DNA from 2 places in the Streptomyces sp. NPDC021096 genome. Region 2 is predicted to be linked to the other one. Evidence: predicted binding sites of a transcription regulator. Region 2 holds the regulator's gene; the other holds the start of a gene.
The links. The regulator HrcA, encoded in region 2, represses chaperone genes, less so after heat shock. The targets are predictions, from matches to a motif close to TTNGCACTCNGNNNNNCNGAGTGCNAA.
Positions count from the first base shown of each region.

Region 1 (23,067 bases), on a different contig from region 2:
TCGTCGTGGTGCCGCGCGTACTGTTGGCGGACTTCGCTCCGAGGGAGGTCGACCGGGTGCCCGTGATGATTGACTTCGACGAGTTCGGAGGGATGTTCCAGACGTTCGAGCACACCGCCTGGCGCCTGGAGACCCGTCGCCGCTACCAGTCGGACGAGGAGACGGAGACGTACCGCCGGTTCGCTCGTGGCGAGGCCCCCGCATGGGACCTGGACGACCCGTGGTGTGTCTCGCGGCGCGAAGAGTCGTCATTGGGCAAACGGTTCGAGCGCGTCCGCGTCGTGGACAACCCGCCGACGTTGGGGCAGCGGTACCTGCTGGACAACGCGCGCCGGAACAGCGCCGTGGGCGAAGACATCCGCAATCTGTGGAGGGGCGACGCGGAGCGGCTGAAGCTCCCAGAGGAAGACTTCTGGCTCTTCGATTCACGCGTCGTCGCACGCCTCCACTTCGACGACGCGGACCGGATGACGGGCGTCGAACTCGTCACGGACCCCGTGGAGGTCGTACGCGCCTGTCAGGTCCGCGATGCCGCATGGCACCACGCCGTTCCATACGACACGTTCGGGAATCAGGTGCCTTCCACCGAGTGACCACAGACTTTCAGCAGGCCAGGTCCGCCCTCGGTGCACGACTCCGCGAGTTGCGCACCGAGCAGAGGCTTACCGGCAGGGAACTGGCGGACAGGCTGGGGTGGACTCAGTCCAAGGTCAGCAAGCTGGAGACTGGCCGCCAGACCGCGACGGCGGACGACCTTCTGGCGTGGGCACGGGGCACGGGGCGGCCCGAGGCGGCCGAGGAGCTGGTCAGCCGGCTCCGGTGCCTGGAGTCCCGGTCCCGCTCCTGGCGGCGACAGCTCGCCGCCGGACACAAGCCCGTACAGGACACGCTCACGGCCGAGTACGAACGTTCCACGACATTGAGGGCCTGGCAGAGCGCCATGGTCGTCGGCATGCTCCAGACGGCGGAGTACGCCCGTCATGTGATCTCGCGGTACAGGGATCTGCATCAGTCGGTCCGGGATACGGAGGAAGCCGTCCGGGCCCGCGTGAAGCGCCAGGAGATGCTGTACGAGCCGGGCAGGACGTTCCACATCGTGATGTGGGAGGCGGCATTGCATGCCCTGGTCTGCCCACCCCCGGTGCTGGCCGCACAGCTCGACCGGCTGAGTGGCGTACTCGGCCTCGACACCGTCTCCCTGGGCATCATCCCGTTCGGGGCACCCCTCAAACTCCCGCCGGCCAACGGTTTCTGGGTCTACGACGAGCGTCTGGTGATCGCGGAGGACTGGCACGCGGAGCTGTGGCTCGACGACGCGGAGAGCGTCGGCCTGTATCTCAAGGTGTGGCAGGCACTCGCCGACTCGGCCGTCTACGGCACCGACGCGCATCGCGTGATCACCCGGGCCCGGCGGGCCCTGAACACGGCCTGAGAATCACGCGGAAGCCCACCTCGCGACGGTCGAATATTCGCGAATCGGCGATTCCGCGCCCGTCTCCTCGCCCCTAGCTTGCTGCTCGTACAGCCGAGCACCATCCGACAGAGGAGGCAAGGCCGTGACCATCGTTGAGGAACGTGCCGCGATCGACGCGGGCACACTGATCAGCGCCGAGTTGCTGGAGACCCTCGCCGCCGACGTGCGCGCCAAGTACGACCACATCCCGGCAGGCACGGCGACGCGGGGCGTCGGCCAGATGCTGGCGTTCGTGGCCGCCGGCGCGGCCAGCGAGAAGCCGCTGAGCCCGTCCCCGCTGGTGGACGACTTCTGGCACGCGTTCATCCTGCGGACCAAGGCGTATGCCGACTTCTGCCAGGAGACGTTCGGGAAGTTCGTCCATCACCAGCCCGGGTTCCTGGATCGTGAGGAGCACGGCGGAGGCAAGGGACTGCGCGTCAGGACCGTGGAGGCCATCCAGGCGGCCGGGTACGCCGTCGACCTCGAGTTCTGGCCGGAGTTGGACATCGCCACCTGCTCGCAGTGCCACGCGAACTGCCACAACAGCCCGAAGCACAACGCCGCCAGGACCAGCTGACCAGCGCACAGGCACCCGGGCCGGCCGTACCCACGTGGTGCGGCCGGCCGCACCCACGAACACCACGGAGGAGCACGTGAGCGACACGACGGCGTGGGACACCTACGCCCGCAGGAAGCCCGGCGGCCGGCGGGAGAAGAACGCCAAGGGGGAGACCACCTGGTTCAACTGGACCCAGTACCCCGACCACGGCCCCGGCATCGAAGTGCTGGGCGAGAGGGCAGGCGCCTCCGTCCTGGAGTTGGGGTGCGGTACAGGTGGCAACCTCGCTCACGTCGCCACCGTCGGGCATCGCGCCGTCGGCGTCGACGTCTCCCCCGTCCAGCTCGACGCCGCCCGCGAGCGCTGGGGCGACCTGCCGGGTCTGGAACTGCACCAGCGCGGCGCACTCGACTTCATGAGCGGGACCGCCGAGCGCTTCGACGCCGTGTACTCCGTCTTCGGCGCCATCTGGTTCACCGACCCGGACCGGACGCTCCCCGCCATCCGGCAAGTCCTCAAGCCCGGCGGCGTGCTCGCCTTCTCCCAGCGGCCCCCGGTCGAAGGCTGCTACGGCTGCCAGGCGTCCTACATCAACCAAGCCGACGACCCCGACCCGCTGGTCGTCAAGCGCTGGGACTACACCCCCGACATGTGGGCCGACCGACTGAAGCAGCACGGGTTCCGCTACCCGCTGGCGAACGTGATCACCCCGCCCGACGGCTGGAGGACCGGCACGCTCCTCGTGCGGGCGCTGGCGTCCGGTGCCTGAGGCCGTACCCCACAATTGGACCCATGGCACTCACGCCCGAGCACCCGTCCGGCCTCCGGCACGAGGGGCTGCGCGCCCGCTGGCGGGAGACCGTGCGGCAGGTCCGTACCGTCGAGGAGCCGGATCCCGGCCCGTACGCCGACGATCTCCTCGCCCGCTGGTCCGAGCCGCAGCGCCGCTATCACACCGTCGATCACCTCGCCGCCGTCCTCGGCCATCTCGACACGCTCGCCGCCCACGCCGACGACATCGAGACCGTGCGCCTCGCCGCCTGGTTCCACGACGCCGTCTACCGCCCCGACCGCTCCGAGAACGAGGAGCGCAGCGCCCACCTGTGCGAGCGGGCGCTGCCCGAGCTGGGCGTCGACGCGGCCCGTACGGCCGAGGTCGCCCGGCTCGTGCGGCTCACGGTCAGCCACGATCCCGACGCCGGCGACCGGGACGGCGAGACGCTGTGCGACGCGGACCTCGCCGTGCTCGGCGGGACGCCGCAGGAGTACGCGGCGTACGCGGCGGCGGTGCGTGAGGAGTACGGCTTCGTGCCGGACGACGCCTTCCGCGCCGGGCGTGCCGATGTGCTGCGCCATCTGCTGGGGCTGCCGCGGCTGTTCCGTACGCCGCTGGGGCACGACCGCTGGGAGCTGCTGGCGCGCCGCAACCTCGCCACCGAGCTGGAGCTGCTCACCGCTTGAGCCGTCCCCTCCGCATCCGGCGGATTCTGGGGGATTACGTGCGCGGGGGCGCCTAGGGTCGGCCGGTATGCCGAACGCCAGCCCGAGCCGGACCGTGCCCGCTCGTACCCCCATGCCCCTCGCCGTCTACGTCCTCGGCCTCGCCGCCTTCGCGCTGGGCACCGCCGAATGCATGCTCTCCGGGCTGCTGCAGCCCCTCGCCCGCGACATGGGGGTGTCCATCCCCAAGGCGGGGCTGCTGGTGTCCGCCTTCGCCCTCGGCATGGTCGTCGGCGCGCCCCTGCTGGCCGCTGCGACGCTGCGGCTGCCGCGTCGTACGACGCTGGTGGCCCTGCTGGTCGTCTTCGGGCTCGGGCAGGTGGCGGGGGCGCTCGCGCCCACGTACGAGGTGCTGTTCGCGTCGCGGGTGGTGAGCGCACTGGCGTGCGCCGGGTTCTGGGCGGTGGGCGCCGCGGTGGCCGTGTCGCTGGTGCCGGCGGGCGCCCGGGGGCGGGCGATGGCGGTGATGGTCGGCGGGCTGTCGGTCGCCAACATCGTGGGCGTGCCGGCCGGGGCCTTCCTCGGCCAGCACGCGGGCTGGCGCGCCGCCTTCTGGGCGGTGGCCGCGCTCTCGGCCGTGGGCGTGGCCGGCGTCGTGGCGCTCGTACCGGCCACGAAGCCGCCCACGGGCGCGGACGCGCCGCGCCTGCGCAAGGAGCTGACGATCTACCGCGATCCGCAGGTGTGGCTCGCGCTGGCCACCACCGCGCTCAACGCCGCCGCCGTCTTCTGCCTCTTCTCCTACCTCGCCCCGCTGCTCACCGAGACCGCCGGGCTGAAGGAGAGCTGGGTGCCGACCGTGCTGGCCCTCTTCGGGGTGGGGGCGCTGATCGGCACGGCCGCCGGCGGGCGGTTCGCCGACGCCCACCTCTTCGGCACGATGTACGGGGGGATCGCGGCCTCGGCCGTCATCCTCGCCGCCCTGGCGCTGACCGCGCAGTATCCGGCCGTCGCGGTCGTGCTGGCGCTGCTGCTGGGCGTCACGGACTTCCTCACGTCCCCGGCCCTCAACGCGCTGATGTTCGACGTCGCGCACTCCGCGCCGACGCTGGCCGGGGCCACGACGACGGCCGCCTTCAACATCGGCAACACCCTCGGCCCCTGGCTGGGCGGCCTCGTCATCACCGCCGGATGGGGCTATCCGGCGGTCGCCTGGACGGGCGCCGTGCTCGCCGCGCTCGCGGTGGGCACCACCGCGGCGTCGTCCTGGCTGCGGCGCGGCGCCTCCCGGGTGGTGGCGGGCGGCGCGGCGGCCGTGCCCGAGGCGGCACCGGCCCGGGCGGGGGACTGAAACACCCCGTACGGCCGACAGCCCTCTTCCGTCCTCTTCCGTCAGCGGTGCTTCGGCCTGCGCAGGCCCGCCGTCCTCAGCAGGCGGACCACTTCCTTGCTGCTGACCTCCACCGCGCCGAGCCGCACGGCGGCCTCGTACGACGTGGAGGGGATGTCGTAGTGGTCGCCGTCGAAGGCCCGCTCCGGAGCGCCCAGCAGGCTCGCGAAGGCGTGCAGTTCGTCGAAGGAGACGTCGCTGATCAGGTGCGACCACATGCGGCCGTGACCGGCCCAGTTCGGCGGGTCGATGTAGAGGGTCATCGATTCACCGTCACGCGGTCACCGGCGCAGGGCCGATGCCAGGGACCCCACCGGTGCGACGAACACCGCCTGCTTCGTGCAGGCCCAGTGCGGGTCGGGGCCCAGCTCCGGCTCGACCTCCAGTGCGTGCGGGTCGCCCGAGTCCGTGCAGACCGGGCACAGCGGCCAGCGGCCGTGCCGCTCCAGCAGGGCGTCCTGAACGTCCTGGGCGACGAGGCCGGGGAGGAAGGCGGCGCCCTCCGGCCACTGCTCGACCCACCACCGGCGGTGCGCGACCGCGTCCTCGACGAGCGAGACGACATCGGCCTCGGCCGCATCACCCGCCACAAGGTCGGCGAGGACCAGCGCCCGCGCCGCGTGCAGTGCCTGTTCGAGCTCCATATGACCCATTGTCGGGGGCCTGGAGGGTTGACGGCACACCGGGCCGAAAATACCTTTCGGAAGGTGAGCAGCAAGGTGAAAGAAACTTCCGGCTCCTCCCGTCCCCCCGGTCCCGTTCCCGCCCCGACGCCCCCCGCGGCGCTGGCGGCGAAGGTCCGTACGCTCGCCCCGTCCATGACGCGTTCCATGCAGCGGGTGGCCGAGGCCGTGGCGGGCGACCCGGCGGGTTCCGCCGCGCTCACCGTCACCGGCCTCGCGGAGCGCACGGGCACGAGCGAGGCCACCGTCGTGCGCACCGCCCGCATCCTCGGCTACCCCGGCTACCGCGACCTGCGGCTCGCGCTGGCCGCGCTGGCCGCCGAGCAGGCGGCGGGCCGGGCCCCCGCGGTCACCGCCGACATCGCCGTCGACGACCCGCTGGCCAGCGTCGTCGCCAAGCTCGCCCAGGAGGAGGCGCAGTGCCTGGCGGACACCGCCGCCGGGCTCGACACCACCGCGCTCGAGGCGGCCGTCGCCGCGCTCGCCGGCGCCCGGCGCATCGACGTCTACGGCATCGGCGCCTCGAACCTCGTCGGCCAGGACCTCGTGCAGAAGCTGCTGCGCATCGGCCTGATCGCCCACGCGCCGGGCGACCCCCACCTGGCCGTCACCAACGCCGTCCAGCTGGGCTCCGGGGACGTGGCGATCGCCATCACCCACTCCGGGCGCACCACCGACGTCATCGAGCCGCTGCGGGTCGCCTTCGAGCACGGCGCGACGACGGTGGCGATCACCGGCCGCCCGCAGGGGGAGATCGCCCAGTACGCGGACCACATCCTCACCACGTCCTCCGCACGGGAGAGCGAGCTGCGGCCTGCGGCCATGTCGAGCCGCACCAGCCAGCTTCTCGTGGTGGACTGCCTGTTCATCGGCGTCGCCCAGCGCACGTACGAGAGAGCGGCGCCCGCCCTGTCCGCGTCGTACGAGGCGCTGGCGCACCGGCACGACCCGCGCGACCGGCGCTGACGGCCCGGCCGGCGCGCGTCGCACGTACGGCCCCCATCGACCCATATCGCCACGGAACCGCCACGGAACCGCCACGGACCGACACGGAGACGAGCCGCCAGCCATGACCTCGACCGCTGCCTTCGCCGCCCTCCGCGCCCAGCTCGCGACGCTCACCACCGAGGCGTTCCGCGCCGACCTCGCCGATATCGACCGGTTGCCCACCCAGACCATCGCCAAGATCATGAACGCCGAGGACGCGACGGTGGCCGGCGCCGTCGCCGAGCGGCTCCCCGAGATCGCCGCCGCCATCGACGCGACCGCCGCCCGGATGTCCCGCGGCGGGCGTCTGATCTACGCGGGCGCCGGCACCGCCGGACGGCTCGGGGTGCTGGACGCCAGCGAGTGCCCGCCGACCTTCAACACCGACCCCGCGCAGGTCGTCGGCCTGATAGCGGGCGGCCCGCCCGCCCTGATCTCGGCCGTCGAGGGCGCCGAGGACAGCGCCGCGCTGGCCGCCGGGGACCTGGACGCGCTGAAGGTCTGCGCGAACGACACCGTCGTCGGCGTCTCCGCCTCCGGCCGCACCCCCTACGCCGTCGGCGCCGTCCGGCACGCCCGTACCGCCGGGGCGCTCACCGTCGGCCTGTCCTGCAACGCCCGCTCCGAGCTGGGCGCGGCCGCCGAGCACGCCATCGAGGTCGTCGTGGGGCCGGAACTGCTCACCGGCTCGACGCGGCTCAAGGCCGGCACGGCGCAGAAGCTCGTCCTCAACATGCTCTCGACCATCACCATGATCCGGCTGGGCAAGACCTACGGAAACCTGATGGTCGACGTCCGCGCCTCGAACGAGAAGCTGCGCGCCCGCTCGCGGCGCATCGTCTCCCTCGCCACGGGCGCGCCGGACGCGGAGATCGAGGCCGCGCTGGCCGCCACCGACGGCGAGGTGAAGAACGCCATCCTCGTCCTCCTAGGCGACGTCGACGGCCCCACCGCCGCCCGCCTCCTGGAGGAGTCGCACGGCCACCTGCGCGCGGCCCTCCGCGCGACCTCACCCGACTGACGCACCGTCACGCACCAGCGAAGCAAGGTCCCATGCCGGCACCCGACGACCGTAACGACAGCGAAGCCAGAGAAGCCAGAGAAGACGGCGACGACAAGTACGGCGCCACCGCCGCCGCGCTCCTGCCCCTCCTCGGCGGCAGCGCGAACCTCCTCTCCGTCACCAACTGCATGACCCGTCTGCGCGTGGAGGTCCGCGACCGCTCCCTGGTCCGGGGCGGGGCGCTACGGGCGCTGCCGGGCGTGCTGGGCGTGGTGGAGGACGCGCAGGCGTACCAGGTCGTGCTCGGCCCGGGCGCGGTCGCACGGGTGGCCCCCGCGCTGGAGAGGCTGACCGCCGCCCCCGGGGTGAGCGCCGAGGCGCTGGCCGAGCGCGGCGCGGAGCTGAAGGAGGAGCGACGGGCGCGCAACGCCACGCCCTTCAAGCTCTTCCTGCGCCGCATCGCGCACATCTTCGTGCCGCTGATCCCCGCCCTGATCGGCTGCGGCATCATCGCGGGCGCCGCGGGCCTGCTCGCCAACCTGCACTGGCTGCCCTCGCTCGTACCGGCGCTGACCGCGATCGCCTCCGGCTTCATGTCGCTCATCGCGGTCTTCGTCGGCTACCAGACGGCCAAGGAGTTCGGCGGCACGCCCATCCTGGGCGGTGCGGTCGCGGCCGTCATCGTCCACCCCGGCGTCACCCACGTCGACGCCTTCGGCCAGCAGCTCTCCCCGGGTCAGGGCGGGGTCCTCGGCGCGCTCGCCGCGGCGCTGCTGGCGGTGTACGTGGAGCGGGCCTGCCGCCGCTTGGTGCCGGAGGCCCTGGACGTCCTGCTCACGCCGTTCCTCACGGTGCTGCTGCCGGGCCTGGTCACCCTGTACGGGCTGATGTTCGTGGCCGGCGAGGTCTCGACGGCCATCGGCCGCTGGGCGGACTGGCTGTTGTCCCACGGCGGCGCGGGGGCCGGCTTCGTCCTGGGCGGCCTCTTCCTGCCCCTGGTCATGCTGGGCCTGCACCAGGCCCTGATCCCCATCCACACCACCCTGATCACCGAGCAGGGCTACACCGTCCTGCTGCCCATCCTCGCCATGGCCGGCGCCGGCCAGGTCGGCGCGGCCCTGGCCGTCTACGTCCGCCTCGCCCGCAACCTCTCGGTCCGCAGGATCATCCGCTCGGCGCTGCCGGCGGGCGTCCTCGGCATCGGCGAGCCCCTGATCTACGGGGTGTCGCTGCCGCTGGGCCGGCCCTTCGTCACCGCGTGCGTGGGCGGCGCGTTCGGGGGCGGCCTGGTCGGCCTCGCCCACCAGCTCGGCGCCAAGTGCGGCGCGACGGCCATCGGCCCCTCGGGCTGGGCCCTCTTCCCCCTGCTCAAGGGCAACCACGGCCTGACCGAGGCGGTCGCCGTCTACGGGGCGGGGCTGCTGGTGGGGTACGTGGTGGGGTTCGCGGCGACGTACTTCTTCGGGGTGAGCGAGGAGGTGGGGGCGGAGGCGGGGGGCGGGGCCGGGCCGTAGGCGGGATGCGCCCGAGCAGGCCCTGATGCCACGAATGCCTCGCAGGACTTACGCTGTGCTATTGGACTAGACCTGTTGCCGCCCGTGCGACACGTCTGCCGACGGCCGTAAGGACCGCACACGCGTTGTCCAAGTGACGCGTGTTACTGGAGAGGAATGGTGTCACGTGGGTAACGGCGCAATCCTGGAGGTGATCGCGCTCGACCCCCAGGACGCGGTGGCGGCGCAGGCCGGAGGTGCGGACCGGCTCGAACTGGTCAGCGACATGGCCGCCGACGGCCTCACCCCCGCCCGGGAGACCTTCGCCGCGGTACGGGACGCCGTCGACATCCCCGTACGGGTGATGCTGCGCGCCACGGACGGCTTCTCCGCCGGGGGCGCCGCCGCGCTCGCCGCCCTGTGCGAGGAGGCGCGGGCGCTGCGCGCGGAGGGCGCGGAGGAGTTCGTGCTCGGCTTCCTCACCGACGACGGGCGCGCCGACCTGGCGGCCGTCGCCGACCTGGCCGAGGCCGTCGGGCCGCGGGCCCGGTGGACCTTCCACCGCGCCATCGACCGCGCGGCGGACCGCGACGCCCTGCGCAAGCAGCTCGCCGACCAGCCGGGCCTGGACACCTACCTCACCGCCGGCTCCGCCTCGGGCGTCGACGACGGCCTCGCCACGCTGCTCGCGGAGGCGGCGCGCTCGGACGAGCCGGGCTACGAACCGCGGATCCTGGTCGGCGGCGGCCTCAAGCTCAAGCACGTGCCGGTCCTGCTGGACGCGGGCATCACCGCCTTCCACATCGGCAGCGCGTCCCGCCCGGCGGGCTGGAACGGCCCGGTGGACACGGATGCGGTACGCGCGTGGCGGAGGGCGCTCGATAAGAGCCCGTCCGGCGATTGAGGACAAGGGGGTCTGGGGGCTCCGCCCCCAGGGAAACGGCGAAAGGGCGGGGCCGGGGCCCATCCCGCCGCGACGGCGCCCAGCCCCCCACAAGGGCCCCCGGCGGTGCCGAACCGCCTCAGCCCAGCTGCACCGGCAACGGCGAAGCGTGCCGCACCGCCAGCCCCGACACCGCCCGCGTCAGCGCGACGTACAGCCGCCGCAACCCCGTCCGCTCGTCCGGCTCGCCGGCCACCACCGCCGCCGGCTCGTCCAGCACGACGTAGTCGTACTCCAGGCCCTTGGCCAGCGACGCCGGCACCAGCGTCAGCCGCGCGTCCGCCGACGTCTCCTCGCCCGGGGCGAGGAACGCCAGGCCGGCCGCCCGCAGCGCCTCGCCCAGCACGGGAACGCGCGCGTCCGCCGCGATCAGTCCGACCGACCCCTCGCGCTCCAGCGCCTCGCGGCAGGCGTCCACCACCGCCGCGTCCAGCGCGTCGCCCGCGACGGCCCGTACCGAGAAGTCGCCCTCCGACTCGCGCACCGACGTCGCCTCCGCCAGGCCCGGCGCGATCGAGGGCAGCAGCCGCGAGGCGTACGCGATCACGGCGCGCGGCACGCGGAAGCCCTGCGTCAGCTCCTCCACCGCCGCCTCCGGCTTGCCCAGGTGGGTCAGCGCCTCCGCCCAGCTCGCCGTCGCCCACGGCGTCGTGCCCTGGGCCAGGTCGCCCAGGATCGTGGCCGAACCGGTCGTGCAGCGGCGCCCCACCGCCCGGTACTGCATGGGCGACAGGTCCTGCGCCTCGTCGAGGACCACATGCCCGAGCGAGGGCGTACGCGCCACGAGGTCGGCGGCCTCGTCGATCAGCACCGCGTCCGCCACCGACCACTTCGCGGACCGCACGCCACGGGCGGGCCGCGCCCAGAGGATCTCCCCCTGCTCCTCCTCCGACAGCACCCCGCCGGCGTGCTCCGCCAGGAACTCCGCGTCCGACAGCAGCCGCAGCACCAGCTTCACCGGGTCGACGGCCGGCCAGACCGCCTTGACCGCCGCCTTCACGGCAGCGTTGCGCGCCACCGCGTCCTGCACCCGGTCGTCGGGCGCCTCGCCCGCCTCCTCCATCCGTACGAGCACGGCGTGCGCGATCCGCTGCGGCAGGGCCTCCCGCGCGGCTCCGTAGCGGATGTCGCGGGCGAGCAACTCCCGCACCATCTCCTCGATCTCGTACGCCGGCACCCGCCAGCGCCGCGAGCCCCGCACCACGACCACCGGCTCGACGGGCATCGTCACCCCCGCCCGCACCGCGCGCCGCAGCACCTCGGCCATGCGGGCGTCGCCCTTGATACGGGCGGCGGCGGGCGAGTCGGCCCCGCGCACCTCGACGTGGGCGACGAGATCGCCGACGGTCGCCTGCTGCACGTTCAACTCGCCCAGCGCGGGCAGCACCTGCTCGATGTACCGCAGGAACGAGCGGTTCGGGCCGATGACCAGCGTGCCGGTTCGCGCGAGCCGCTCACGGTGGGCGTACAGCAGATACGCGACCCGGTGCAGGCCGACGGCCGTCTTCCCGGTGCCGGGGGCGCCCTGCACACACACGGTGCCGCCGATTCCGGACCGCACGATCTCGTCCTGCTCCGGCTGGATCGTCGCGACGATGTCGCGCATCGGGCCGACGCGCGGGCGTTCGATCTCGGTCTGCAGCAGCCGGCTCGTACGGTCGTCGGCCGCCGCGTCCGTCAGGTCCTCGTCCTCGTACGCGGTCAACTCCCCGCCCGTATAGCCGAACCGGCGCCGTAGCCGGACGTCCATCGGCTCCTTCTTGGACGCCCGGTAGAACGGCTGCGAGACGGGCGCGCGCCAGTCGATGACCATCGGGTCGCCGACCGCGTCGTGCACATGCCGCCGCCCGATGTAGAACTGCTCGCCGTCCGCCCCTTCGGCCTGCTCCGCGCCCGGGGCGTGCAGATAGTCCAGACGGCCGAAGAAGAGCGGGGTGTGCGCGAGATCGGCGAGCGCGGTGATGCGCTCCTCGATCTGCCGCTCCAGGACGGCGGCGTTGACCCAGTTGGCGGTGACGTCCTTGATGTCGAGGGCCTCGACATCGGCGCGCATCGCGCGCAGGGCGGAACGGGACGAGGCGAGATGGGCGCGCTCACGCTCGAGCGGGTCGTTCGCGTCGGTTACGTGCGCGGGCACGGCAAGGCCTCCAGGCGTACGGCGGAAAGAGCGGTGAGCCGCCCGGTTTCCGTCCGGACGGCGGCGCTCCCGAGGCGATGCGGGAGGCGGCGGGAAGGGTGGATTGTAGTCAGCGGGACAGGGGGCGCGCGAGCGAATTTCGCGCACCCCCGGGAGGCCCTCAGGGTTGCCGTCCATCTCCCGTAGGGGACGGAATGATCCTTCGGTCGTACGGGCGCACCTGCGCGTTTACACCGGCAGGCCGATGCCGGGGGCGATTCCGCAACCCATCATGGAAGACATGACCTCAGCATCCGTCGCCCCCGCCGCCACCCCCCTGGCCACCGCCCTCCGCGCCCTCAAGGCGTTCGCCGGCGCGGCCGTCAGCGTCGTCGTCCTCGGCGAGTACGCCGACAAGCGCAAGGCCTGAAGCGCAAGGCCTGCCCCGGGCCCCCGCCGGGCCTACGCGCCCTCCCCCGCCAGCAGCGAGTCCGCGTCGATGATCCGGTACGCGTAGCCCTGCTCGGCCAGGAAGCGCTGGCGGTGTGCCGCGAAGTCCTGGTCGACCGTGTCCCGGGCGACCACCGAGTAGAAGCGGGCCTCGTGCCCGTCCGCCTTCGGCCGCAGCACACGGCCCAGCCGCTGCGCCTCCTCCTGCCGCGACCCGAACGTGCCCGACACCTGGATGGCGACCGTCGCCTCGGGCAGGTCGATCGAGAAGTTCGCGACCTTGGAGACGACCAGCACGGAGATCTCGCCCTGCCGGAACGCGTCGAAGAGCTTCTCGCGCTGGGCGTTGGTCGTCTCGCCCTTGATGACGGGCGCGTCCAGGTGCTCGCCCAGCTCGTCCAGCTGGTCGATGTACTGGCCGATGACCAGCGTCTGCTCCCCCTGGTGCTTGCGCACCAGCGCCTCGGTGACCTTCCGCTTGGTGGCGGTCGTCGCGCAGTAGCGGTACTTCTCCTCCGTCTCGGCCGTCGCGTACGCCAGCCGCTCGGAGTCGGTGAGGTTGACCCGCACCTCGACGCAGTCCGCCGGGGCGATGTAGCCCTGGGCCTCGATCTCCTTCCAGGGCGCGTCGAAGCGCTTGGGCCCGATGAGGGAGAAGACGTCGGACTCCCGCCCGTCCTCCCGCACGAGCGTGGCGGTCAGCCCCAGCCGGCGCCGCGCCTGGAGATCGGCCGTGAACTTGAAGACCGGCGCGGGCAGCAGGTGCACCTCGTCGTAGACGACCAGGCCCCAGTCCCGGGAGTCGAACAGCTCCAGGTGCGGGTAGATGCCCTTCCGCTTCGTCGTCAGCACCTGGTAGGTGGCGATGGTGACGGGGCGGATCTCCTTCCTCGTACCGCTGTACTCGCCGATCTCGTCCTCGGTCAGCGAGGTCCGCTTCACCAGCTCGTGCTTCCACTGCCGCGCCGAGACGGTATTGGTGACCAGGATCAGCGTCGTCGCCTTGGCCTGCGCCATCGCACCCGCGCCGACGAGCGTCTTGCCCGCGCCACAGGGCAGCACGACCACGCCGGAGCCGCCGTGCCAGAAGCCCTCGACGGCCTGCCGCTGGTACGGGCGCAGGGCCCAGCCGTCCTCGCGCAGTTCGATGGGGTGCGCCTCGCCGTCGACGTACCCGGCCAGGTCCTCGGCCGGCCAGCCCAGCTTCAGCAGCGTCTGCTTGATCTGCCCGCGCTCGGAGGGGTGGACGGCGACGGTGTCGGGGTCGATCCGGGCGCCGACCAGCGGCTGGATCTTCTTCGACCGGAGGATCTCCTCCAGCACCGGCCGGTCGGTGCTCTCCAGGACCAGCCCGTGCGTGGGGTGCTTGACCAGCTTCAGCCGCCCGTAGCGGGCCATGGTCTCGGCGATGTCGACGAGCAGGGCGTGCGGCACGGGGTAGCGGGAGTACGTGACGAGCGCGTCGACGACCTGCTCGGCGTCGTGGCCGGCGGCCCGCGAGTTCCACAGCCCGAGCGGGGTCACCCGGTAGGTGTGGATGTGCTCGGGCGCCCGCTCCAGCTCGGCGAACGGCGCGATGGCACGGCGGCACGCGTCCGCCTGCTCGTGGTCCACCTCCAGCAGCAGGGTCTTGTCGCTCTGGACGATGAGGGGTCCGTTCACGCCTCGGCCTTCCACTCGTGCACGGGGGACAAGCTTCCAGTGTCCCTCATCCGGGCCGGATCACGTCCGGTCACCAGACGATCCCGGCCTCGCGCAGCAGCGTGCGCAGGCCGTCCAGGGTGACCGTCCCGGTCGCCCCCTCCGCCAGCACCCCGGTCTCCAGCAGGGCGGGGACCGCCTCGTCGACGGCTGCCCGGGCCTCCTCGGCCCGGTCGGCGTCCCCGAGGGCCGCGGCGAGGTTCACCAGCGCCATGCCCTCGCGGTAGCGGTCGGCACTCTCGCGGTAGCAGGCGACGGCCCGGGCGCACGTGTCGAGGGCCTCCGGGGTCCGGCCGGCCAGGCGCAGGGCAGTGCCGAGGTTCGTCAGGGCCATGCCTTCGCCATCGCGGTCGGCCAGGCGCCGGAAGCCGGCGACGGCCTCGTCGAGGGGGGCGACGGCCTCGGCGGGACGGTCCGCCGTGAGCAGGACGAGGCCGAGGTTGCTCAGGGCCGTGGCCTCGTCGTGCGGGGCGCGGGAGGCGCGGAACGCCTCGACGGCCCGGGTCTGGGCGTCGATCGCCTCCTCGGAGCGGCCCTGGCGGGCGAGGACGACGCCGAGGTTGGTGAGGGCCTGGGCCTCGCCGTGCCGGTCGTCGAGTTCCCGGAAGATGGTGCAAGCCTCGGTGAGGGCCGTGGCCGCCTCGTCGAGCCGGCCTTCCTCCCGCAGGACCGTGCCGAGGTTGTTGAGGGCCTGTGCCTCGCCCCGCCGGTCCCCGATCTCCCCGCATATCGCGACGTCCTCGCGGTACACCTCGACGGCCTCGGCGAACCGGCGCAGGCTCTGGAGGACCAGGCCGAGGTTGGTGAGGGCAACGCCTTCGCCGTGGCGGTCCCCGGTCTCCCGGTGGACGGCGATCGCCTCCTCCAGGAGGGGGATCGCCTCGTCGAAGCGGCGCGTCTCCCACAGCACCAGGCCGAGGTTGCTCAGGGCGCCGCCCTCGCCGCTCCGGTCACCGATCTTCCGGTAGACGGCCCTCGCCGCCTCCAGCATGTCGGCCGCCTGGTCGAACCGCCTCAGGTGGCGCATCGGGACGCTCAGGTTCTGCATCACTTCCGCCTGGGCCAGTGGCCAGTCGAGGTCCAGGGCCACCTGCATGGCCGTGACGCCGACGAGAAGCCAGTCGTCGAAGTGCCGCCGCAGGGAGAAGTAGCCGCCGAGCGTCTCGAAGAGGATCAGTGACAGTTTGCGCGCGCCGAGGCCGGGTGCGGCCACCGCGGCCGCGACGAGGTTGGCGCGTTCGTCGTCGAGCCAGGCCACGGCCTGTTCCCGGGTGGCGAAGCCGGGCTCCGGGCCGGCCCGGTCCGGGCCCGCCGCGTGGGCCAGGTGAACGGCGGCGGCGCCGGTGGTCCTCGCGTAGTACTGGAAGAGCCGTTCGAGGGCCTGGGCAGGGGCGTCCTCACCGCCCCGCGCCTCGCCCTGCTCGGCGGCGTACAGCCGCATCAGGTCGTGCATGCGCCAGCGCCCGTACGCGGCACCCTGCTCGATCAGGTGGCCGCGGGCCAGCGCCTGGAGGAGTTCCTCGGCGGCGTACGGGTCGGCGTCGGCGAGGTGGGCCGCCGCCTCGGTGGAGAGGTCGGGGCCGGGGTTGAGCGACAGCAGCCGGAAGAGCCGGGCCTGTTCGGCGCCCAGGTGCTCGTACGAGAGCCCGAAGACGGCCCGCACGGCGACGTTCTCGCAGGCGAGCCGTTCCAGCCGCCGCCGGTTGTCCTTGAGCGCACCGGCCAGCGAGGACAGCGGCCGGCTCGCCAGCTCGGCGAGCAGCGCGGCCACGATGCACAGCGCCAGCGGGAGGTAACCGCACAGTCCGGCGAGGGCGGCGGCGGACGCGGGGTCGTCGTCGACCCGTGTGTCGTCCTTCCCCCGGGCCTCGCGCAGCGCGCTGCGCAGCAGCTCGACCGCCGACTCCTCGTCCAGCTCGGACAGATCGCGCAGCCGGGCGCCGAGCCCGGTCAGGGTGTGCCGGGAGGTGACCAGGACTGGGACGCGCGGATCGGCGGAGAGCAGCGGCTTCGCCTGCTCGGTGGCATGGGCGTTGTCCACGACGACGAGGATGCGGCGCCCCTGGTCGGCGTAGGCGGACAGCACCGAGCGGTACAGCCGCGCACGGTCCTGCAGATCGGCGGGGACGTGTTCGTCGGGTATGCCGAGGGCGCGCAGCAGCGAGCCGAGGGCGCGTTCGGGGCTGAGGCGGCGCTCGTTGTCGTAGCCGAAGAGGTCGATGAACAGCACGCCGCCGGGGAACCACCCCTCCTGGTCCAGCGCGTACCGGGCGGCCTGCAGGACGAGCTCGGTCTTGCCCACGCCGGGCAGTCCGGCCACGGCGCAGACGCGGGGTGCGCGCTCGCCGGCGGGGCCGGGGCGCAGCGCCTCGACGAGGGGCTTCAGGTCGGCGTCGCGGCCGGTGAAGGTGGCGGAGGGGGCGGGCATGCCGGTGAGGGCGGGTGTGATCTCCCTCGGCAGTTCGAGGGTGACGTTCCCGCCCTGTGCGACGACGTTGAAGAAGACGCCGCCGTTGATGTCGTTGTCGACCTGCATGCCCGCGCCCCCGCGTTCCGCTTCCGGAAAGTGTGCCGACCACACGCTAGGGGCCCGGCGCGCCCGGCGTCCCGGAAAACGCCACCGGGGCGGCACCCCCGTGAGGGAGTGCCGCCCCGGTGTCCATGAGGACAGGCGATCAACCGTCAGAGGTCGATCAGAAGTCCATCTCACCGCCGGGCATGCCGCCCGGAGCGGCCGCGGCGGCCTTCTCCGGCTTGTCGGCGATGACGGCCTCGGTGGTCAGGAAGAGCGCGGCGATGGACGCGGCGTTCTGCAGGGCGGAGCGGGTGACCTTCGCCGGGTCGATGATGCCCTCGGCGATCATGTCGACGTACTCGCCGGTCGCGGCGTTGAGGCCGTGACCCACGGTGAGGTTGCGGACCTTCTCCACGACGACGCCGCCCTCGAGACCACCGTTGACGGCGATCTGCTTGAGCGGGGCCTCCAGGGCCAGCTTCACGGCGTTGGCGCCGGTCGCCTCGTCGCCCTCGAGCTCGAGCTTCTCGAAGACCTGGGAGGCCTGCAGCAGGGCCACGCCACCACCGGCGACGATGCCCTCCTCGACGGCCGCCTTCGCGTTGCGAACGGCGTCCTCGATGCGGTGCTTGCGCTCCTTGAGCTCGACCTCGGTCGCGGCACCGGCCTTGATGACGGCCACGCCGCCGGCCAGCTTCGCCAGGCGCTCCTGCAGCTTCTCGCGGTCGTAGTCGGAGTCGCTGTTCTCGATCTCGGCGCGGATCTGGTTGACGCGGCCCTGGACCTGGTCGCTGTCACCGGCACCGTCGACGATGGTCGTCTCGTCCTTGGTGATGACGACCTTGCGGGCGCGGCCGAGCAGGTCGAGACCGGCGTTCTCCAGCTTGAGGCCGACCTCCTCGGAGATGACCGTGCCACCGGTGAGGATGGCGATGTCGCCCAGCATGGCCTTGCGGCGGTCGCCGAAGCCCGGAGCCTTGACCGCGACGGACTTGAAGGTGCCGCGGATCTTGTTGACGACCAGGGTCGACAGGGCCTCGCCCTCGACGTCCTCGGCGATGATCAGCAGCGGCTTGCCGGACTGCATGACCTTCTCGAGAAGCGGCAGCAGGTCCTTGACCGAGCCGACCTTCGAGTTGACGATCAGGATGTACGGGTCGTCGAGCGACGCCTCCATACGCTCCATGTCGGTGGCGAAGTACGCCGAGATGTAGCCCTTGTCGAAGCGCATACCCTCGGTGAGCTCCAGCTCCAGACCGAAGGTCTGGGACTCCTCGACGGTGATGACGCCTTCCTTGCCGACCTTGTCCATCGCCTCGGCGATGAGCTCGCCGATCTGGGTGTCGGCGGCGGAGATGGAGGCGGTGGAGGCGATCTGCTCCTTGGTCTCCACGTCCTTGGCCTGCTCGAGCAGGGCGGCGGAGACGGCCTCGACGGCCTTCTCGATGCCACGCTTCAGGGCCATCGGGTTGGCACCGGCGGCCACGTTGCGCAGACCCTCACGGACCAGCGCCTGAGCGAGGACGGTCGCGGTCGTCGTGCCGTCACCGGCGACGTCGTCCGTCTTCTTCGCGACCTCCTTGACCAGCTCGGCGCCGATCTTCTCGTACGGGTCCTCGAGCTCGATCTCCTTGGCGATGGAAACACCATCGTTGGTGATCGTGGGGGCGCCCCACTTCTTCTCGAGGACGACGTTCCGGCCCTTGGGGCCGAGGGTGACCTTGACGGCGTCGGCGAGCTGGTTCATCCCGCGCTCGAGACCGCGCCGTGCCTCCTCGTCGAACGCGATGATCTTGGCCATGTGAAGTGGTCCTCCCAGGACGGGGTGGATTGCTCCGGACCGCGCTGGCGCCCGCGACGGACGGCCTGCGTGCCCTGCGGTTCCTTGCCCCGCTTGGCTCGCCGACCTCACCGACGGTCCAAATCTGTCACTCTCACCCGGAGAGTGCTAAGCCCAATGATTAGCACTCGACCCCTGCGAGTGCAAGCGACTCGGGACAACCCAGGGTCTGCCCACGTTCGCGTCCCGGCATGCACACCGGTCCGACGACGTACACGCGAGGGGCCCGCACCTCGAACAGGTGCGGGCCCCTCGACGGCGAGCCGTTATGAGCCGATGGTCGATGCGACGTGATCAGCCGGCGGCCAGCCTCACCATGTCCGCCTGAGGCCCCTTCTGGCCCTGCGAGATCTCGAACTCGACTCGCTGCCCCTCCTCGAGGGTGCGGTAGCCGTCCATCTGAATCGCGCTGTAGTGGACGAAAACATCCGCACCACCGTCGACCGCGATGAAGCCGTACCCCTTCTCCGCGTTGAACCACTTGACGGTGCCCTGAGCCATGCCTAACTCCCCTATTACTGGCCCTTGCGCAGGACCGCACCTCGCGGACCCGGGTCAGACCTCACCCCCAGACAGGTTGGGGGTGTGCGCCGGAACGCGTCGACCGCGGCTGAATGTATCTGCACGGATGCCGTCTGCAACAGGTCAGTCGGACGAGAATTCCGGGCGTGGCCGAGTGCTTATTAGCACCGATTTCCACCGCTTCCCGGGCAAGTCGGGCCGGGCATAACGCAACCAACCCGACAATTCGTGCACACGTTACGCGCACAACTTGACGGGTTCTCATATGCGTTCGGCAGTGACACCGGAGGGGGAACGCCCCAACTGTATCGCGCTTCAACAGACGGAATCACCCCGTCCGTTTAACGGGCGGGGCGATTCCAGGGAATTGCTCAGGAACGCTGCGAAAAGCTTAGGCCAATGATTTAGCCCGCTCAGCCGCCGGCCACCGCCGGAATGATCGAGACCCCCGCCCCGTCGGGCGTGGCGGCCTCGAGTCCGCCCTCGAAGCGCACGTCGTCGTCATTGACGTACACATTGACGAACCGGCGCAGCCTGCCGCTCTCGTCGAGGACCCGGGCGGCGATTCCGGGGTGGTTCGCCTCGAGGGACGCGATGACCTCGGCGAGGGTGGCCCCCTCGGCGCTGACCTCGGCCTGGCCGGAGGTGTAGGTACGAAGGATGGTGGGGATACGGACGCTGACGCTCATGGGATCACCTTTGAGTAGGCCGGACACACTCAGCCCGTCCGGCGTTTGAGGACCGGGGTGCGGGGCGGAGCCCCGCTCAGGAGCGGGCGGCGCGAAACGCGTCCAACGACGGCCGGATCGTCACCGTCGGCCCCGCCGCCACGGCGTCGAGCGTCTTCAACCCGTCCCCCGTGTTGAGCACAACGGTGGTCAGCGCCGGATCGAGCACACCCGCCTCGATCAGCTTGCGGGTCACCCCCACCGTCACCCCGCCGGCCGTCTCCGCGAAGATGCCCTCCGTCCGGGCCAGCAGCCTGATCGCGTCGACGATCTCGGCGTCGGTCACGTCCTCGACGGCGCCGCCCGTCCGCCGCGCGATGTCGAGCACGTACGGCCCGTCCGCGGGGTTGCCGATCGCGAGGGACTTCGCGATCGTGTCCGGCTTCACCGGCCGGACGACGTCGTGGCCGTCCTTGAACGCCCGCGACACCGGCGAGCAGCCCTCCGCCTGGGCGCCGAAGATCTTGTACGGGCGGTCCTCGACCAACCCGAGCGCGATGAGCTCCTTCAGCCCCTTGTCGATCTTCGTCAGCTGTGAGCCCGAGGCGATCGGCACCACGATCTGGTCCGGCAGCCTCCAGCCCAGTTGTTCGCAGATCTCGTACGCGAGCGTCTTCGACCCCTCGCCGTAGTACGGCCGGAGGTTGACGTTGACGAAGCCCCAGCCCTCCCCGAGCGGGTCGCCGATGAGCTCGGAGCAGAAGCGGTTGACGTCGTCGTAGGTGCCCTCGATGCCGACGAGGTCGCCGCCGTAGACCGCGGCCATGACGACCTTGCCGGCCTCCAGGTCGTGCGGGATGAACACACAGGACTCCAGGCCCGCGCGGGCCGCCGCCGCGCCGACCGCGCCGGCGAGGTTGCCGGTGGAGGAGCAGGAGAGGGTGGTGAAGCCGAAGGCGCGGGCGGCCTCGACGGCGATGGCGACGACGCGGTCCTTGAAGGAGTGCGTGGGGTTGCCGGAGTCGTCCTTGACGTACAGGCCGCCGGTGACGCCCAGTTCGCGGGCGAGGTTGTCGGCCTTGACGAGCTTGGTGAAGCCGGGGTTGAGGTTCGGTTTGTCGGCGACGTCGGCGGGGACGGGCAGCAGCGGGGCGTACCGCCAGATGCTGGCGGGTCCGGCCTCGATGCGCCGGCGCAGCTCTTCCGGGTCGCCGGCCGGGAGCTCGTACGCCACTTCCAGCGGGCCGAAGCAGACGGCGCAGGCGAAGACCGGGCCGAGGTCGAAGCGCTCGCCGCACTCGCGGCAGGAGAGCGCGACGGCGGGGCCGAAGGAGGGTACGACGGTACGACTTTCAACGGCTTGCACAGCCATGGAGGCGAGGCCCTTTCTCCTCATCTTCCCCACGACGAACCTCGTCGTGAGACGGAATTGGCACCTTCCCCGCCGGGAGCCTCGCCGCAGTGAACGACAAGACCGGCTGGAGGGTTGCCGGGGCTTCATCGGGCCGTGTCCCTCTGCCCCTCTGGATGAGCGGTATGGCACTGGGCGGGGCCCAGGCGTTTGTGCGCACGACGACCCCGACATAGGACGGGCGTCCGCGTTGTTCAAGACTGTAACGGAAGGGATGGCCGCACGAGAGGGCCGTCCGCACCGCGAGATGTGTCACGACGAGGAGTAATTCACGTGCTGGAAGAGGTGGAGCGCTGGCTGGCCCGGCGGTCCTGGTCCGCAGCAGACCGTCCGCTCGACCAGCTTCTGGCCGCGAAGGGCGGCACCGGCACCACGGTCAGCGTCGTGCTGCCGGCGCTGAACGAGGAAGCCACGGTCGGGGCCATCGTGGCCACGATCCGCCGGGAGCTGATGACCGAGGCCGTACCCCTGGTGGACGAGCTGGTGGTGCTGGACTCCGGCTCCACGGACCGTACGGGCGAGGTCGCGGCGGCGGCCGGGGCGCGCGTGGTGCACCGCGACGAGGTCCTGCCGCGGCTGCCCGCGCTGCCCGGCAAGGGCGAGGTGCTGTGGCGGTCGCTGCTGGCGACCACCGGCGACATCGTCTGCTTCATCGACGCCGACCTGAAGGACTTCTCCGCGGGCTTCGTCTCCGGCATCGTCGGCCCGCTGCTGACCGACCCGGGCGTGCACTTCGTCAAGGGCATGTACGACCGTCCGCTGGGCGAGGTCTCCGGCCAGGGCGGCCGGGTCACCGAGCTGGTGGCGCGCCCGCTGCTGAACCTGCACTGGCCGCAGCTGGCGGGCTTCGTCCAGCCGCTGGGCGGCGAGTACGCGGCCCGCCGCTCGCTGCTGGAGCAGTTGCCGTTCCCGGTGGGCTACGGCGTGGAGCTGGGGCTGCTGGTGGACGCGCTGCACACGGTGGGCCTGGACGCGCTGGCGCAGGTGGACGTCGGCGTGCGCGTGCACCGTCACCAGGACGGGCGGGCGCTGGGCCGGATGGCCGCCGCGATCTACCGCACCGCGCAGCTGCGGCTGGCACGCGGCCATCTGGTGCGTCCGGCGCTCACCCAGTTCGAGCGCACGGCGGAAGGGTTCGTGCCGCGCACGTACGCGGTGGACACCGAGGAGCGGCCGCCGATGGCCGGAATACCCGAGTACGCCCGACGGCGCGCCGCGTAAGCGTACGTTTGAGCGGTTCCCTCAAGGGCAAGGCTGCGGTCATGGTCGCTGAGCACACGCCGGACGCACCGATCGCCGCCGCGCCGATCGTCGTGGCCTCCAACCGGGGGCCCGTCTCGTACAAGCCGCGCGAGGACGGCTCGCTCGTGGCGGGGCGGGGCGGCGGCGGGCTGGTCTCGGGGCTGAGCGAGATCGGGCGGGACCCCAAGGGGGCGGCGGCGGTGTGGGTGTGCGCCGCGCTGGGCCCCGGCGACCGCGAGGCGGCCGGGCGGGCGGGCCGAAGACTGTCGCCGGCCGACACCGGCGGGCATCAGGTGCGGATGCTCGACATCCCGCCGGAGACCTTCGCCGCCGCGTACAACGGCGTGGCCAACTCCGTGCTGTGGTTCCTCCACCACATGCTCTGGCAGACCCCGCTGGAGCCCTCCTTCGACGCCGGCTTCCGCGCCCAGTGGGCGGCGTACGAGGCGTACAACGCCGCCTTCGCGGACGCGATCGCCGAGGAGGCCGCGGAGGGCGCCTGCGTGCTGGTGCAGGACTACCACCTGACGCTGGTCCCGGGGCTGCTGCGCGCCCGCCGCCCGGACCTGCGGATCGGGCACTTCTCGCACACCCCCTGGGCCCCGCCCGACTACTACCGGCTGCTGCCGGACGACGTGGCCGCGCAGG
Region 1 is NZ_JBFADG010000010.1:133,159-156,225, forward strand. Features, by position in the region: gene AB0G59_RS16510 (DUF6879 family protein) at 1-593, shown strand, start outside; gene AB0G59_RS16515 (helix-turn-helix transcriptional regulator) at 590-1,432, shown strand; gene AB0G59_RS16520 (hypothetical protein) at 1,557-2,033, shown strand; gene AB0G59_RS16525 (class I SAM-dependent methyltransferase) at 2,110-2,784, shown strand; gene AB0G59_RS16530 (hypothetical protein) at 2,808-3,476, shown strand; gene AB0G59_RS16535 (Cmx/CmrA family chloramphenicol efflux MFS transporter) at 3,544-4,806, shown strand; gene AB0G59_RS16540 (DUF4031 domain-containing protein) at 4,848-5,108, opposite strand; gene AB0G59_RS16545 (hypothetical protein) at 5,127-5,489, opposite strand; gene AB0G59_RS16550 (MurR/RpiR family transcriptional regulator) at 5,565-6,494, shown strand; gene murQ (N-acetylmuramic acid 6-phosphate etherase) at 6,598-7,536, shown strand; gene AB0G59_RS16560 (PTS transporter subunit EIIC) at 7,569-9,032, shown strand; gene AB0G59_RS16565 (copper homeostasis protein CutC) at 9,199-9,915, shown strand; gene AB0G59_RS16570 (AAA family ATPase) at 10,034-12,007, opposite strand; gene AB0G59_RS16575 (hypothetical protein) at 12,372-12,500, shown strand; gene AB0G59_RS16580 (DNA repair helicase XPB) at 12,533-14,182, opposite strand; gene AB0G59_RS16585 (tetratricopeptide repeat protein) at 14,253-16,757, opposite strand; gene groL (chaperonin GroEL) at 16,915-18,537, opposite strand; gene AB0G59_RS16595 (cold-shock protein) at 18,871-19,077, opposite strand; gene AB0G59_RS16600 (MoaD/ThiS family protein) at 19,512-19,787, opposite strand; gene thrC (threonine synthase) at 19,864-21,138, opposite strand; SAM riboswitch class I at 21,156-21,300, opposite strand; gene AB0G59_RS16610 (glucosyl-3-phosphoglycerate synthase) at 21,451-22,398, shown strand; gene AB0G59_RS16615 (trehalose-6-phosphate synthase) at 22,440-23,067, shown strand, end outside.
Region 1: the regulator HrcA is predicted to act here: its motif matches at 18,698-18,724, upstream of groL (chaperonin GroEL).

Region 2 (5,660 bases):
TGGATTTTCCGCCGGTTCCGGGCGACAAAATCAGCCCGTCCGGCGTTTGAGGACCGGGGTCCGGGGCGGAGCCCCGGTTACGGGAAGGGGCGGGGCGGGGAGAAAACCCCTGGTCAGTCCACCGGTACCGTCACGAAGTCGATGAGCCGTTCCACTGCGCCCAGCAGTGCCGGCTCCAGGTCCTTGTAACTGTGCACCGACCCCAGAATCCGCTGCCACGCGGCCCCCGTGTTCTCCGGCCAGCCCAGCCCCCGGCAGACGCCCGTCTTCCAGTCCTGGCCCCGCGGCACCCGCGGCCAGGACGGGATGCCCACGGAGGACGGTTTCACGGCCTCCCAGACGTCGATGTAGGGGTGGCCCACCACCAGCACGTGGTCACCGGTGACCTCGGCGGCGATGCGGGACTCCTTCGAGCCCGGGACGAGGTGGTCGACCAGCACGCCCAGGCGGGCGTCCGGGCCGGGGGCGAAGGACGAGACGATGGCCGGCAGGTCGTCGATGCCCTCGAGGTACTCCACGACGACGCCCTCGATGCGCAGGTCGTCGCCCCAGACGCGTTCCACGAGCTCCGCGTCGTGGCGCCCCTCGACGTAGATGCGCCCGGCGCGTGCCACGCGCGCCCGCGCTCCGGGGACGGCGATGGACCCGGAGGCCGTGCGAGCGGGGGCCTGCGGGGCGCGGGAGGTGGGGGTCGGGCGTACGAGGGTGACGACGCGCCCCTCCAGGAGGAAGCCGCGGGGCTCCATGGGGAAGACGCGGTGCTTGCCGAAGCGGTCCTCGAGCGTGACCGTCGGGCCCTGGGCCGTCTTCTCGCAGCGGATCACGGCGCCGCAGAAGCCCGTCGTGACCTCCTCCACCACGAGGTCCACTTCGGCCGGCACCTCGGGAGCGGGCGTGTTCCGCTTCCACGGGGGAGTCAGATCGGGGCCGTACTGTCTGCTGCTGCGCATGCGGGCCATTGTGGATCACGACGGTGATCCGGTTCACCGTTCACGACACGCCGAAGCGCCCCGCCAGCGCGTCGCGTTGCGCGCGCACGAAGGCGGCGTCCACCACCGCGCCGTGCCCCGGCACGTACAGCGCGTCGTCGCCGCCCAGGGCGAGCAGCCGGTCGAGGGCGCCCGGCCAGGCGTGCGGCAGGGCGTCCGGGCCGGCCTGCGGTTCGCCGGACTCCTCGACGAGGTCGCCGCAGAAGACGACCTCCGGCGCCCCGCCCGTGCCCGCGACGAGCACGGCGAGGTCGTGCGCCGTGTGCCCCGGCCCGACGTTCGCGAGCAGCACCCGCCGCCCGCCGCCCAGGTCGACCGTCAGCTCGCCGGAGACCGGGTGGTGGGGGCGTACGAGCAGCTCGACGGCCTCCGCGGCGACGTCGGGCTCCACCCCGTGCCGTACCGCGTCCCACCGCAGCTCGTCGCGCTCGCGCAGCAGCAGCTCGGCGACGCCCACCGCCCCGTACACCTGCACGCCCGCGAAGGCGGCGGTGCCCAGCACGTGGTCGAAGTGCGGGTGGGTGAGTGCGATGTGCGTCACGGGCAGCGCGAAGAGGTCCTGCAGCTCGCGGCGGATCTCCACCCCCTCGTGCAGGGAGGAGCCCGTGTCGACGACCAGGACGCCCGTGGTGCCCGCGATCGCGCCCACCGTCGCGTCCCAGCCCGGCAGCCTGCGGCGTACGACACCCGGCGCGAGCCGCTCCCAGCGCGCCCCCGCGGCGGGGGAGTCCCCGTGATTCTCCATACCGCGACGCTAGCCGCAGAGCGGTACCGTTGCCTGCCCGGAGGGGCGCCGGAGGCTCGCGGCGGGGACGGCCCTTGCCCTGGCCGTGGGGCCCGGCCGTACACTGGCTGAAGGGTTCTGGCACTCGTGACCATTGAGTGCCAAGGGTGAAGACCCTGTGAGACCCCGCAGGACCGTAAGACGGCTGGACCACTGACTGGAGGTGCGCGCGATGCTGAGCGAACGCAGGCTCGAAGTATTGCGCGCCATCGTTCAGGACTACGTGGGCACCGAGGAGCCGGTCGGCTCCAAGGCCCTCACCGAGCGGCACCGGCTGGGCGTCTCCCCGGCCACGGTGCGCAACGACATGGCCGCGCTGGAGGAAGAGGGCTTCATCGCCCAGCCCCACACGAGCGCCGGCCGTATCCCGACCGACAAGGGCTACCGCCTCTTCGTCGACAAGCTCGCGGGCGTCAAGCCCCTGTCGACGCCGGAGCGGCGTGCCATCCAGAACTTCCTGGACGGCGCCGTCGACCTGGACGACGTGGTGGCCCGTACGGTGCGGCTGCTGGCGCAGCTGACCCGTCAGGTCGCGGTGGTGCAGTACCCCTCGCTGACCCGTTCGACCGTGCGCCACGTGGAGCTGCTCGCGCTGGCCCCGGCCCGCCTGATGCTCGTGCTGATCACGGACACCGGCCGGGTCGAGCAGCGGATGGTCGACTGTCCGGCGCCGTTCGGCGAGACCTCGCTGGCGGATCTGCGGGCGCGGCTGAACAGCCGTGTCGTGGGCCGTCGCTTCGCCGATGTGCCGAAGCTGGTGCAGGACCTCCCCGACTCCTTCGAGCAGGACGATCGCGGAACCGTTTCTACGGTTCTCGCCACCCTGCTCGACACGCTGGTCGAGGAGACCGAGGAGCGGTTGATGATCGGCGGTACCGCCAATCTCACTCGTTTCGGTCATGACTTCCCGCTGACGATCCGGCCCGTGCTGGAGGCGTTGGAGGAGCAGGTCGTGCTGCTGAAGCTGCTCGGCGAGGCGAAGGACTCGGAGATGACCGTGCGCATCGGTCACGAGATCGCCCACGAGGGACTGAACTCCACATCCGTCGTCGCGGTCGGCTACGGTTCGGGCGACGAGGCGGTCGCCAAACTCGGCGTGGTCGGACCGACCCGCATGGACTACCCCGGAACGATGGGAGCGGTACGCGCAGTGGCACGTTACGTCGGACAGATCCTGGCGGAGTCGTAAGTGGCCACGGACTACTACGCGGTCCTGGGCGTACGGCGTGATGCCTCGCAGGACGAGATCAAGAAGGCCTTCCGCCGTCTCGCGCGCGAGCTGCACCCGGACGTCAACCCGGACCCGAAGACGCAGGAGCGGTTCAAGGAGATCAACGCCGCTTACGAGGTGCTCTCGGACCCGCAGAAGAAGCAGGTCTACGACCTCGGTGGCGACCCCCTGTCCGCCTCGGGCGGCGCGGGTGCGGGCGCCGGTGGCTTCGGCGCCGGCTTCGGCAACTTCTCCGACATCATGGACGCCTTCTTCGGCCAGGCCTCGCAGCGCGGTCCGCGCTCGCGCACGCGCCGCGGCCAGGACGCCATGATCCGGCTCGAAGTCACCCTGAACGAGGCGACCTTCGGCACGACCAAGGAAATCCAGGTCGACACGGCCGTCGTCTGTACGACCTGCAGCGGCGAGGGCGCGGCTCCGGGTACGTCCGCGCAGACCTGTGACATGTGCCGCGGCCGTGGCGAGGTCTCGCAGGTCACCCGGTCCTTCCTGGGCCAGGTCATGACCTCCCGCCCCTGCCCGCAGTGCCAGGGCTTCGGCACCGTGGTGCCGACTCCGTGCCCGGAGTGCGCCGGCGACGGCCGCGTCCGGTCGCGGCGGACCCTGACCGTGAAGATCCCCGCCGGTGTCGACAACGGCACCCGCATCCAGCTCGCGGGCGAGGGCGAGGTCGGCCCCGGCGGCGGCCCCGCCGGCGACCTCTACGTGGAGATCCACGAGACCCCGCACCCGGTCTTCCAGCGCCGCGGCGACGACCTGCACTGCACGGTCACCATCCCGATGACCGCCGCCGCCCTCGGCACGAAGGTGCCGCTGGAGACGCTCGACGGCGTCGAGGAGATCGACATCCGCCCGGGCACGCAGTCCGGTCAGTCGATCCCGCTGCACCAGCGCGGCGTCACGCACCTGCGCGGCGGCGGCCGTGGCGACCTCATCGTGCACGTCGAGGTGACCACCCCGTCGAAGCTGGACCCGCAGCAGGAGGATCTGCTGCGCCAGCTGGCGAAGATCCGCGGCGAGGAGCGCCCGATGGGCGAGTTCAAGCCGGGGCAGCAGGGGCTGTTCTCGCGGCTGAAGGACGCGTTCAACGGGCGTTAGCCGCGTGGGCGATGACGTTCCCGAACGCCGGGCGGGCCGGATTCCTCCGGCCCGCCCGGCGTTCGCGTTCGGCCTCACCGGTGGTCCGGTGGGCTTGTGACACGATGTGCTCATGGCTCCGTTCACCGGACTGTTCGAGCACCCGATCGTGCAAGCCCCCATGGCGGGCGGCGGATCCTGCCCCTCGCTCGCCGCGGCCGTCTCCGACGCCGGTGGCCTGGGCTTCCTGGCCGCGGGGTACAAGACGCCGGCGGCCATGTACGAGGAGATCAAGCAGCTCCGTGCCCGGACGGCCCGGCCGTTCGGAGTGAACCTGTTCATGCCGCAGCCGCCCGCCGCCGATCCGGCGGCCGTGGAGGTCTACGCCGAGCAGCTCGCGGGCGAGGCCGCCTGGTACCGGACCCCGCTGGGGGAGACGGACCAGGCCTGTGACGACGCGTACGACGCCAAGCTCGCCATCCTCCTCGACGACCCGGTACCGGTCGTCTCCTTCACTTTCGGGTGTCCCGCCCGTACGGCGGTGGACGCGCTGGCCCGGGCCGGCACGGTGACCGTCGTGACGGTGACGTCCGTCGCCGAGGCGCAGGCCGCGGCGGAGGCGGGCGCGGACGCGGTGTGCGTCCAGGGCGTCGAGGCCGGTGGCCACCAGGGCACGCACCGCGACGATCCGCACATGGACGGCGCGGGTGCGGGATTGGGCCTGCTGGCGCTCCTGGCCGAGGTCCGCGAGAGCGTGCCGCTGCCGGTCGTCGCGGCGGGCGGGCTGATGCGCGGGGCGCAGATAGCCGCCGTCCTCGCCGCGGGTGCCTGCGCGGCGCAGCTCGGCACGGCGTTCCTGCCCTGCCCGGAATCCGGCGCGCACGCCCTGCACAAGCAGGCCCTCACCGATCCCCGCTACGTACGGACCGAACTGACCCGGGCCTTCTCGGGCCGTCCGGCCAGGGGCCTGGTGAACCGTTTCATCCGGGAGCACGGCCCGTACGCCCCGGCCGCGTACCCCCAGATCCACCACATGACGTCCGGCCTGCGCAAGGCCTCCGCGGCGGCCGGCGACCCGCAGGCCATGGCCCTGTGGGCCGGTCAGGGCCACCGCCTGGCGCGGAAGCTCCCGGCGGCGGAGCTGGTGGGCGTGCTGGCGGCCGAACTGGCCGCGGCCCGGGCGACGTCGAGCCACTGAACCACCGGGCGGTCCGATTGCCGGGACCGCCGAGTCATTGCAGCGAGAGAGCGAGTACGTCATGACAGCGCCGGTCTTCCTGGTCGAAGAGGACGCCCTCACCGGTGTCTTCCCCGGCACCGTCTTCCCCCTCGACGGGCCCGAGGGCCGGCACGCGGTCTCCGTCCGCCGGCTGCGGGTGGGCGAGGAGATCGTCCTGACGGACGGGCACGGCACGGGCGCCCATGGCATCGTGGCCGCGGTGGAGGGCAAGGACCACCTCGACGTCTCGGTCACCTCCGTCCGTTCCGAGCCCGAACCGCAGCCGCGCATCACGGTCGTCCAGGCCCTGCCGAAGGGCGACCGCGGCGAGCTGGCGGTCGAGACGATGACGGAGACCGG
Region 2 is NZ_JBFADG010000022.1:1-5,660, forward strand. Features, by position in the region: gene AB0G59_RS23175 (DUF3097 domain-containing protein) at 114-950, opposite strand; gene AB0G59_RS23180 (MBL fold metallo-hydrolase) at 991-1,734, opposite strand; gene hrcA (heat-inducible transcriptional repressor HrcA) at 1,946-2,962, shown strand; gene dnaJ (molecular chaperone DnaJ) at 2,963-4,102, shown strand; gene AB0G59_RS23195 (nitronate monooxygenase) at 4,215-5,279, shown strand; gene AB0G59_RS23200 (16S rRNA (uracil(1498)-N(3))-methyltransferase) at 5,341-5,660, shown strand, end outside.